One region of the Oleiphilus sp. HI0066 genome, then DNA from elsewhere that is predicted to be linked to it. Evidence: riboswitches for the same ligand, from Rfam matches in the RefSeq annotation. Region 1 holds a riboswitch; the other holds the start of a gene.
The links. Region 1 has a riboswitch for cobalamin ahead of A3738_RS32655 (cysteine-rich CWC family protein). Riboswitches for the same ligand answer to the same signal wherever they lie in the genome.
Positions count from the first base shown of each region.

Region 2: it holds a riboswitch for cobalamin, as region 1 does, so the genes downstream of both, A3738_RS06270 (TonB-dependent siderophore receptor) here and A3738_RS32655 (cysteine-rich CWC family protein) in region 1, are expected to answer to the same signal.

Region 1 is NZ_LWFH01001222.1:53,902-59,062, forward strand. Features, by position in the region: gene A3738_RS17110 (AraC family transcriptional regulator) at 1-460, opposite strand, end outside; gene A3738_RS17115 (alpha/beta fold hydrolase) at 591-1,517, shown strand; gene A3738_RS17120 (hypothetical protein) at 2,275-2,610, shown strand; cobalamin riboswitch at 2,724-2,949, shown strand; gene A3738_RS32655 (cysteine-rich CWC family protein) at 3,111-3,332, shown strand; gene A3738_RS17125 (NAD(P)H-flavin reductase) at 3,345-4,118, opposite strand; gene A3738_RS17130 (LysR family transcriptional regulator) at 4,249-5,157, shown strand.
Region 2 is NZ_LWFH01000446.1:81,420-86,580, reverse strand. Features, by position in the region: gene A3738_RS06290 (helix-turn-helix domain-containing protein) at 1-193, shown strand, start outside; gene A3738_RS06285 (class I SAM-dependent methyltransferase) at 291-845, shown strand; gene maoP (DUF413 domain-containing protein) at 1,070-1,417, shown strand; gene A3738_RS06275 (energy transducer TonB) at 1,526-2,386, shown strand; cobalamin riboswitch at 2,507-2,713, shown strand; gene A3738_RS06270 (TonB-dependent siderophore receptor) at 2,819-4,759, shown strand; gene A3738_RS06265 (hypothetical protein) at 4,773-5,161, shown strand, end outside.

The DNA of each region.
Region 1 (5,161 bases):
TCATATAGATGTCACGGACGAGCTTCGCGCATCCTGCCATGTCGCGGTACAAAACAAATTCGCGCACATCTTCGGGAAGCATTGCGGGGTCGAAACGTAGTGACGAGTTATCAGTCGCCAAAGAAAAACTCATTTCGCCGAACATATAGCCCATAGATTGGTAGCGAATACCCATCTGGCAAGATTCATAGCCATCTTTACAGCTGCTAAGTAACATTGCGAATGGGCCGTAGCCAGCAGGCCCAAGGAAAGGACCGATTTCGAGGGCGATGAGAGGGTCGGGATTTAATTTGACTAAGTCTTGATAGACTTCAAGCTCTTTGCTGCGTGTGATGCGCGCTTGCGGATCGATACGATCGACGTTTAGTCCGTTGCTATTTAAAACAGCATCGCTGTCAAAACCCAGAGACTTAAAAAGCTGTGCGGTATACGATAACCCTAATACTGATCTCGTTGGCATAATCTTATTATTTGGCCAAATTTATCAACTTGAAGCGCAGCTTACCATAGAGGGGCTAGGAGCTGTCTACTAGGATGCGTGCGAAAAGTACAAAATAAATACAAATAAACTGTTCCATAAGGAAGATAATGTGAAGAAGGTAATCATTTTTCTCGCTGCTGTGTTAATTGTTTTGATGGGAGCGAATGCCCTATTTTTAGAAAAGCGTGTTGAGTTTAGGGCGTGGGCACTCAACATGGAGGCCGAAAAAGCTGGTCTCGTTCACGAAACAATTGAAGTAAACGGTCAGCAAGTCACCTTATACGATAATAACGCTGATGCCCCAGTTCTAGTAATGTTGCATGGTTTTAGTGGTAGTAAAACGAATTGGTTGCGTCTAGCGCAGCAGTTCGGTTCGACGTATCGTGTGATTGTTCCAGATCTAATGGGGCATGGTGAAAACAAGCAAGATCTGAACGCGAGTTACCATATTGCTGATCAAGTTGCGTTTGTGAATGCTTTGATGGCGAAGCTAGATATCAAGAAGTTCCATTTGGTGGGCAATTCTATGGGTGGCGCTATCTCATCACTTTACGCAGCCCGTCATCCAGATCAAGTGTTATCGGTTACCTTAATCAGTCCAGCAGGTGTGCATACTCAGCCTTCGCAGATGGACGAAATTCTCGAGCAAGGGAGCAATCCTTTGATCGCAAAAACTGAACAAGACTTTTATCGGGTCTTAGAGTTTGTCATGGAAGTGAAGCCATTTATTCCCGATGCGATTGCAAAAGCGGAGGCTGAAATAGCGGTGTCTCGACTAGCGATCAACGAAAAGATTTTTAAAGACATTCGTTCAGACCTCACTAAAGGCTTAGACAAAGAATTCGTTAATATCACCGCGCCAACCCTAATCATTTGGGGAGAAGGAGATAAGGTGATTAGTGCCAAGAATATTGATGAATATGCGGCGCTGGTGAAGAACTCTAAGAAGGTTGTATTGCCTGGTATTGGTCACTTAGCAATGGTTGAAACACCAGAAAAAACAGCTGAACTAATGCGAGACTTTATCGGTAGCTAGACTCAAGCATTGATGAAATGAAGCCGCTATTGGGAAACTAGTAGCGGCTTTTTTTGTTTTGTGAGTGTTGTCTACGGTTAGGCATAAGTGGTTGTTGTTTTTAGAGGGTAACATCAGGCTCATTCTTCTGTTCCTGTCGGCGCTGGCCGACGGCAAGTCAGGGTCTTTGTTTCGCCAAAGACCCCAACACCCCAAAGGCGACCCGGATCGCTTACGCGCTCAACGCGATTATCCCTTCGTTCCATTGCGTCATTCCGGACAGCGAAGCGCGACAAGGTGAATTGCGCAACGCGCAAGAGAGGGAGCCCTGGGGTATCCGGAATCTACTTTGCGAATGCATGAAAATAGACAAGAGCAGACCTTGGCGGCTCTCTGAACACAATGCCCGCTTCAATAGGAAAGCGGACCTTCAGTCAGGAAAGAAATCTTGGTTTGCGGGCATTCACTTTCATGAGAAAGCGGTCATTCCAATTTGGTAGAAATACCTCCTAAACCGTCATTAGAGATCGGTTTAGTATTTGGCCGAGTTTTCTGGTCTAACTTTGACCTAGTTCAATTACCTAAACAGACATTGCAGACCTGAAAATCGCTTGTTTTTCGATGTGTGCTTAAAGATAGAAGCGCACTAAATGACTGAAGCTCAATGTTAGTAATAACAAAATGATCTTATCACCTGAGTACTTTTGATACTAAGGCATTCATAGTCGACTAAACTGACATAGACCGCTGATTAATATTCGGATTGTGGAGGAATACTATGTCTTGCTCAAACACTTCATCCCACCCTGATCACATTCATGGCCCAAACTGTGGACATACTGCGATTCGTCATGGCGATCATATCGACTATATTCATGACGGGCATCTACACCACCTTCATGAAGATCACTACGATGAACATACCATCGAGGTTAGTGACGCTAATCCAGATGGGTGTAAGCCTTTACACTCCTGCGGAGATCATGTTCATGGTCCAGGTTGTGGCCACGAAGCGGTGCCTCATGGAGATCACATAGATTATTTAGTGGATGGCAGGTTACACCACGTGCACAACGGGCATTGTGATGATCATGGTCCTATAGAACTGGTATAGATAGAGTCACAACGCTTCTTTAATTTGAATTGCTGAGTCATGGCGACTAGTGCTCCACTAGTTGCATAATTAGGCCAGTAAACTTATATTCAGTACCGCATTGGTTCACGCCTACTAAATAGATGCCTTAGGGTATCTACAGGTTGTGCTAAGAGGAAATCTGGTGAGAATCCAGAACTGACGCGCAGCGGTAATAGGGAACGAAAGCGACACGATTGGTATCTCATATAGATTAAGATCAGGCACTGGAAAGAGCTCCGGGAAGCCGTCGCCGTAGAAAACTAAGCTCAGCTTATTTGCCCTTAAGTCCGAAGACCTGCCAACGCAGTTCATCCACAAACTATTGGGTGAACTTTCATGCCTTCGCGATCATGAGGTATAGAAAGACAGGTTTTAGTTGCCTTAAGCAAGCTTAGTGTTACCGCTTATCTTGCCTCCTGTAGTTTCTTCTTTTTTCGCAAAGGACCGTTTACCGAGTTCAATTTGCGTTGTAAAGAAATATGCCGAACCATGAAGAAATCAAATGCCCCCGTTGTGGATCACCCTTTGAATGTAAAATGGGATCAATCACAATTTGCCACTGTAGCGATGTCCACTTATCTAGAGAACAAATGGCGTTTATTTTGGAACATTGGCAAGGCTGCTTGTGCCATGCGTGTTTGCTTGAGATTAAAACATTGTTACCAGAGAACCCTTCCTATAGGGCAAGGGCGTTGAACTGAACTGTCCAATTCCTAAATTGCTATTCGTCGTTCTCTAGGCGCGTATTCAAAAACATCGGAGTAGCAATTTGCTTCGTTAAGGCCTTTGGATTCAAGTTTATCGATAGTGCCGTATACCATTTGGGGCGATCCGCATAGATAAACCTTGGTATTGTCGAGGTCTTCAAAATCATGCTCAATCACCTCATAGATATAACCGGAGCGGCCATTCCATTCACTATTTTCTGTTTCTAAGATCGGCGTAAAGGTGAGGTTCTTATGTTGTTTTGCCCAGCCTTGAAATTGGTTTAGCAGATAGAAGTCGTCGATATGTCTATTCGACCAATAGATATTGATCAGTGCTTTAGGTTGTCTTGTAAGAGCCTCTTCGGTTAAGCATTTAATCTTCGCGATACCTGATCCCGAGGCGATCAATAGATGCCTTTGATTAAGGTTGGTTTGCAAAAAAGCCTGCCCCATCGGTAAGGTCACGGACACTGATGCCCCATCGATAAGACATTTTGTAAGGTGTTTCAATATTCTACCGGCTAACTCACTACCATTCTGAATATACAGTTGTATTCGACGAGCTTGGTTTGGGTCGCAACGATTCGCAATGGTATAAAAAAACGCTTGTGGTTCTCCATCATCATTTAGATCGAGTTCCAGCTGCAGATACTGCCCTGCATGATAATTCAGCGAGGTGCCGACGGGAGAAAGTAATTCAATCTCTAGGGTATCTTTGGTCAAGGGTTCTGCGCTCAAGACCTGACATTCGTGCGTAACTTTATTCGCAACTTTGTTCATATCAAAGCCATCATTACTATTTCAATAATCGAGTTCTAGCAAGTTTAGAGGACTTTTATGATGAGTAAAAATGGTATATTTTCACGTACCGATTAATATTTCTCATGCATGATGTTTGCTGAACTTAACGATGATTGAACGTACTCACCTTAGAATTCTGCACGCCGTTGAACAGAACGGATCATTAACGGCGGCTGCTAAAGCGCTTTGCGTGACGCAATCCGCTTTAAGTCACACGATGCGAAAGCTGGAAGATAATCTCGGCGCCGAAATTTGGTTTCGAGAAGGGCGCAGTTTGCGTCTCACTCAGTCAGGTCGTTATCTATTAAATATCGCGAATCGCGTGCTTCCCTTGCTAGATCATGCTGAAGAAAAGCTCAAGCAAATGGCGCAAGGTGAGCGAGGCACATTGCGAATTGGTATGGAATGCCATCCTTGTTATCAATGGTTGTTAAAAATCGTTTCTCCGTTCTTGGATGCGTGGCCAGATGTGGATGTAGATGTAAAACAGAAGTTCCAGTTTGGTGGTGTCGGCGCACTGTTAGATTACGAAATTGATCTATTGGTGACGCCAGATCCGTTTTATAAAAGCGGCCTAAATTTCACCCCTGTATTTGATTATGAGCAGGTCTTGGTTGTGCCTCGGGGGCACGATTTAGTTGGATGCCAATATGCAGAAGCAGAAGATTTAAGAGACCAGGTTTTACTGACCTATCCGGTCGCCACTGATCGACTCGATATTTATAGCCAGTTCCTTAATCCGGCGGGTGTCGTGCCCAGACTTCACAAAACCAGTGAGACGACCGAGATCATGTTACAGATGGTCGCTTGTGGGCGCGGTGTGGCTGCTCTGCCACGTTGGTTAGCAGAGGAGTATTGTAAAAAGCTTCCTTTAAGTGTGGTGCGTTTAGGTAGAGAGGGCATTGCCAAGCAGATATTCGTGGGGACGCGTGAAAGTGATGGCGATATTAAGTATCTCAATGCATTTATTGAAATGGCACGTGGCTACGAATATCCGATATCAACCGGTAAAACCTAGGTTT
Region 2 (5,161 bases), on a different contig from region 1:
CGATCCGGCTGATAAACGCCGAAAAATCTATACCTTGACGCCAAAAGGTGTAGATCTCATGCCAGTTATACTCGAGATGATCCGTTGGAGCGGCAAGCATGACTCAGCGACGAATGCACCTCAAGGCTTGCTTGACCGAATCGCTAAAGAACGCGATGAATTGATCGAGGAATCGCGTCACGCGGTAGAGTAATATTTAGCGAAATCTCTGATAAAAATAAGAAAATGTTATGTATGAACGATACATATTGCCTCACCTAATTAATTGCGCCTGCGGTTCGCCTCAGATCATGAAGCTCCGAAGCCAAATCGTGCCGAAGTGTTCTGGACGCGTCTTGGAAGTTGGTGCAGGTTCCGCCATTAATCTACAATTTTATGACCCAAAAATTGTTGAGTTTGTTTGGGGGCTAGAACCTTCAATAGGAATGCGTAATAAGGCTAAGAGTAACGTAGTCCAGAGCGGAATTGACTGGCGATGGCTAGACTTGCCTGGCGAGCAAATTCCTTTGGATGATGAAAGTGTTGATACAGTTCTTCTTACTTTTACCTTGTGCACCATTGTGGATACGAGGACAGCACTTGCACAGATGCGGCGCGTATTGAAACCAAATGGCAAGCTGCTTTTCTGTGAGCACGGTCTTTCTGCAGATCTAAACGTTCAAAAGTGGCAAAACAGAATTAATCCCCTTTGGTCTAGGTTAGCCGGCGGCTGTCAGCTTAATCGCTCTATTGATCTTCTGATTAGTGATGCGGGTTTTCAAATAAGTGAGCTTTCTAAAATAAACGTTCCTAAAACGCCGTCTTTCGCGGGTTTCGTCTATATGGGTGAAGCTTCTGTTTCATAACTGAAGTCGGCACGAAATTTGTTTGTTTTTTGAGCTGTCCACATTTGTTGCCGCTGTAAAGTTTTTGTAAAGATTATTGTGCAATGTGGCCACATGTAGCCGTATTGAATGTTCGTCACATCAATCGGAGTTTAGATCGTTGAGAATACGAGGCAGCTAGGGAGTAGTCAGCGTATAACAATAATTTGAGCGGGAAGAGCTCTATAAATATAAGGGAGTAAGCGATGCTAGATAAAAGCTTGGTATCGGGTAAGGCATTTCGTGACGACAAGAATTTTCCACATGGATTTAGTCGCAGTGGGAATTTTTCTCGTAATGAGTCAGAACTACTAACACGAGGAGGCTGCTGCGCAAACAGTCTTATTGCCGGAGAAATAGAGCCAAAGGGAAAGGCTCAAAAACAGCTGATTGCAGTGTGCCGCGGTGAACGCGACGCCGAGACTGAATTTGAAAAAGTCTGGATGAAGTACGCTGATTTTATTGGTCGTAAACGCTGCGTGTTTAGCTTTGCATCAAGTGGAAATTTAGCATCATCTGAAGGCAGAGTTTACGCTAAAGACTTATTGAGTTAAGTCAGCCTGAGATACAGACCAAAGTATGGTGCTTTGGGTCAACGTCTTGCGTTCGTAATTGGTGTTTTTGTATAGTTCGCCGCTCAAAATTCATTTGCTTGAGCGGTTATGTTGCAAAACTACATCAATTATCGGAAGCCAAAAATCGTTTGGAATAATCCGAATGCGGGATTTCTGACGGCGTTTGCCGCAGCGGTAATTGTTCATCTGTTGGTAGCGATCGTTTTCTATTCGTATGCGCTAGGGCCTAAGGCGTATATCGTCGATAATTCAACGTACCGGGTTGCCTTGTCTCAACGCATTTTAGAACCCACTCCTGAGTCTATTATTGAACCCTTGTCGGCCAGTCAAGAATCGCCAAAACAGGAAGATCTTACCCCTAAATCGAAACCCGATCCTGTGGTGAAGCCTGTCGAGAAACCGGTTGTCGAACCCGAACCTCAAAAGTCAACGGAAGCCATTTTAGAAAGCGAGCCTTCTAAATCATCACCGGTTGAGACTATTCAAACAGTTGCTCCATCCAAGAAGAAAATTGCGAAGCAATCCGAAGCGAGCATCAGTGATCATTCGGATAAGGGTGAACCTGCTAATAAAGTTGCCGAAAGCAAAGCAAAAGAGCAGCCTCAACAAGATCAAAAAGAGCAGAAGGCTCCGGTCAAGAAAATTGAAGAGCCTAAAGAGCAATTTAGATCGCCAGCTTATGTGCTAGGTAGCCCTTCAAATCCCAGACCAGTTTATCCTAGCTTAGCGCGCAGGCGTGGTTGGGAAGGGGATGTATTATTAGGAGTGCATGTTGATGTTACGGGCTCGGTGACTTACGTAGAGATTCTAGAATCGAGTAATGTATCGGCTTTAGATTTTGCCGCTTATTCAACTATTTACGAAAGCTGGAGCTTCTCTCCTGCTGATGCGGCTGAAGCTTCGTTGAGAGGCTATGTTACTGTACCCATCTCGTTTAGGCTCGACTAAACGTTTTGCTCTTCATTGCAGTTCTGATCTTCGTACACTCGACCATGTTACTTCATTAGTCCCGTCACTCCTTGCCCCAGTTTTAATAAATCAATTGACTTGAAAATGTGAACTGCGTAAAGTCGCAGCCCTGCTTGAGGTGCTCAATCACTAAATCTAGTGAGCGAGTGAAACGGGAAGTTGGTTGAAGTCCAACGCTGCCCCCGCAACGGTAAGCAAGTTAAGTCGGCATCCTCGCCACTGTGCAGTAAAGCATGGGAAGGCCGTTCGACTAAGTCGAATGACAACTTGTAAGCCCGGAGACCGGCCTGAAGTGATTTTTTAGATATTGCGGAGGGCGATATTTGGGACTGATGTCTAACGAACTAGATTGTCGCTCGTTAACCATTACTGTTCTTTGCTTCTCTCTCTGCGCGATTGCTGGTGAAGTGCGTGGGTCTACGTTTAGTTTTACTTTCTCTACTTCTTGTTTCGACGTTTGCTGTTGCTGAGGAAACCGTCGAGCATGAAACCGTTGTGGTGACAGCTTCTAAGCTTGATGCCGATCATATCAATACCGAGCATACTTCAAGTCATACAACAGTAATTCGTTCTAGTGAGTTTGGTCATGAGTTCTCTAATGTCGCGGATGTGTTATCTGATCAGAGTGGCGTTCAAATTCGTCAAGTAGGTGGGATAGGTTCTTATTCGACTGTGAGTATCCGTGGGTCTAGTGCAGCACAAGTTAATGTGTTTCTCGACGGCATGTTATTGAATGATGCGCACGGAGGAATTGTTGATCTTGGCAATATTCAATTGAGCTCAATCGAGAGAATAGAAATATATCGTGGTAATACCCCAGCGCAGTTGGGCGTGTCATCAATTGGTGGTGCAATAAATCTCGTAAGCAAAAAAGGTGCTGCGAAGCCTTATCATACTGTGAGGGCGGGCTATGGATCGTTCAAAAGCCAGCTCGGCGCGTTGACCTCTGCTTTTCATTCTGGAGATACAAATTATCTTGTTAATGCAGAGTATGTTTCTAGCGACAACGACTATGAGTTTTTAAATGATCGGCAGACTCCTAACAATCCTTTCGATGATGAGGTACAGCGTCGTCAAAACGCACAATACGAGCAAGGAGCGATTCATTTATCTGCGGTCACAGATATCTCTAAGTCTTTAGATGCAAATAACGTAGTTCGCTACTCGAAGTCTTCTAAGGGCGTGCCGACTGCGCGAAACGCCAAAGATAATTCGGCGACATATGATGTTGAAACCCTATCTATTCAAAGTAAGTTGAATCATGAACTTTCTACTAGGTTAAAAGCGTCTTATCAGATTTATGGTTCGCTGTTGAAAGGCGATTATGACGACACTGAAAACAAAGTTGGTCTGTCTGCAAATCTAGAGAAATCTGAGTCATCTAATATAGGCGTTAAAACTGACTGGGCTTTATCTTCGGGTAATCATTTGTTCAATATTGCCGCACTGCTACGTTTTGAAAAATATGAAAACGAAGACCTTATTCAGAACACGTCTACGGATGCATCGCGCATGCAAACATCATTGATTGCTCAAGATGAATGGTTAAATTATGCGGGTACCTTACAACTAACCGGTAAGATTGGTCTTCGTTATTTGCAAGACGATCAAGATATTCCAAAATCAGTTAGTAATACTGAATCTTATTACGCTGCTTACAGCGGCCTGCGCTACACGTTTTTTCCATCCCTCGCACTCACCGCAAGCCTCTCTCACGAAGTCCGTCCGCCCAAACTTAGCGAATTGTTTGGTGACACCGGTTCGTTGTTAGGCAATGACGAGCTGGTCGAAGAGTATGCAACCAACGCGGAACTTGGGTTGCAGTTTTTGCAGGGGAATTCCAACCTTAACTCCTCCTTGTTTTACAGATCACTAAAAGATGCGATTGTCGTTATTTTCGATTCGCGCGGAATAGGTCGCGCTGAAAACGCTGCAAGTGCGCAGATATATGGTCTTGAAGTAGACGGGAGCATTCTATTGACTGAATTTTGGAAAGCTGGGTTAAGGGCGACTTTGCAAAGTAGTGAAGACACGTCTGATATCCCAGCTTTTAAGGGGAACTCTCTCGCTGGCGTGTATGAATCTGCCGCGACTATTTCAAATGAATTGTCGGTGTTCGACTACAAGCTAAATTTGGAGTATCAACGCCAAGATGGTGGTTATTATGATCGAAGTGCGTCTGCAGAGATGCCAACAAATGAACAGATTAACGTTAGTATCGAGCGCCGTTTGGGTCAGCACAACGCAAGGCTTTCCTTAGTAAATATTACAGACGAAAGAATCGAAGATTTTAATCGTTACCCGGGTCCGGGACGACGAGCTTTCCTAACCTATAGCTATACCTTCAATTAAAGGAACTGAAAAAATGAATGCTAGACAATTAATAAAAGCGACCGCATTAGTATCTATTTCGGCATTTCTTGGCGCATGTTCAAGTAGTGATTCAACTGACAACTCTGTCGACTGTTTTGACTGCGCGGTAATTTCCACGGTATCAGCAGACTTTACATCAAGCGCTGTTCAGTTTACTGATACAATCCCAGCTTACGAAATATCTTCGGATTATGCTGCTCAAGATTTATCTGATGTACGCTTTCTAACATTTGGCGATCATTTCTATCGCATGGGGCGTTTCGGGATTAACAACTTAGCGAAATTCTCATTTGATGATGCCGAGAACCCAATTTGGGAATACTCTGTGGCTAAGGATGATAGCGATAATCCAAACCCATATACGGTGGTGTTTGTATCTGA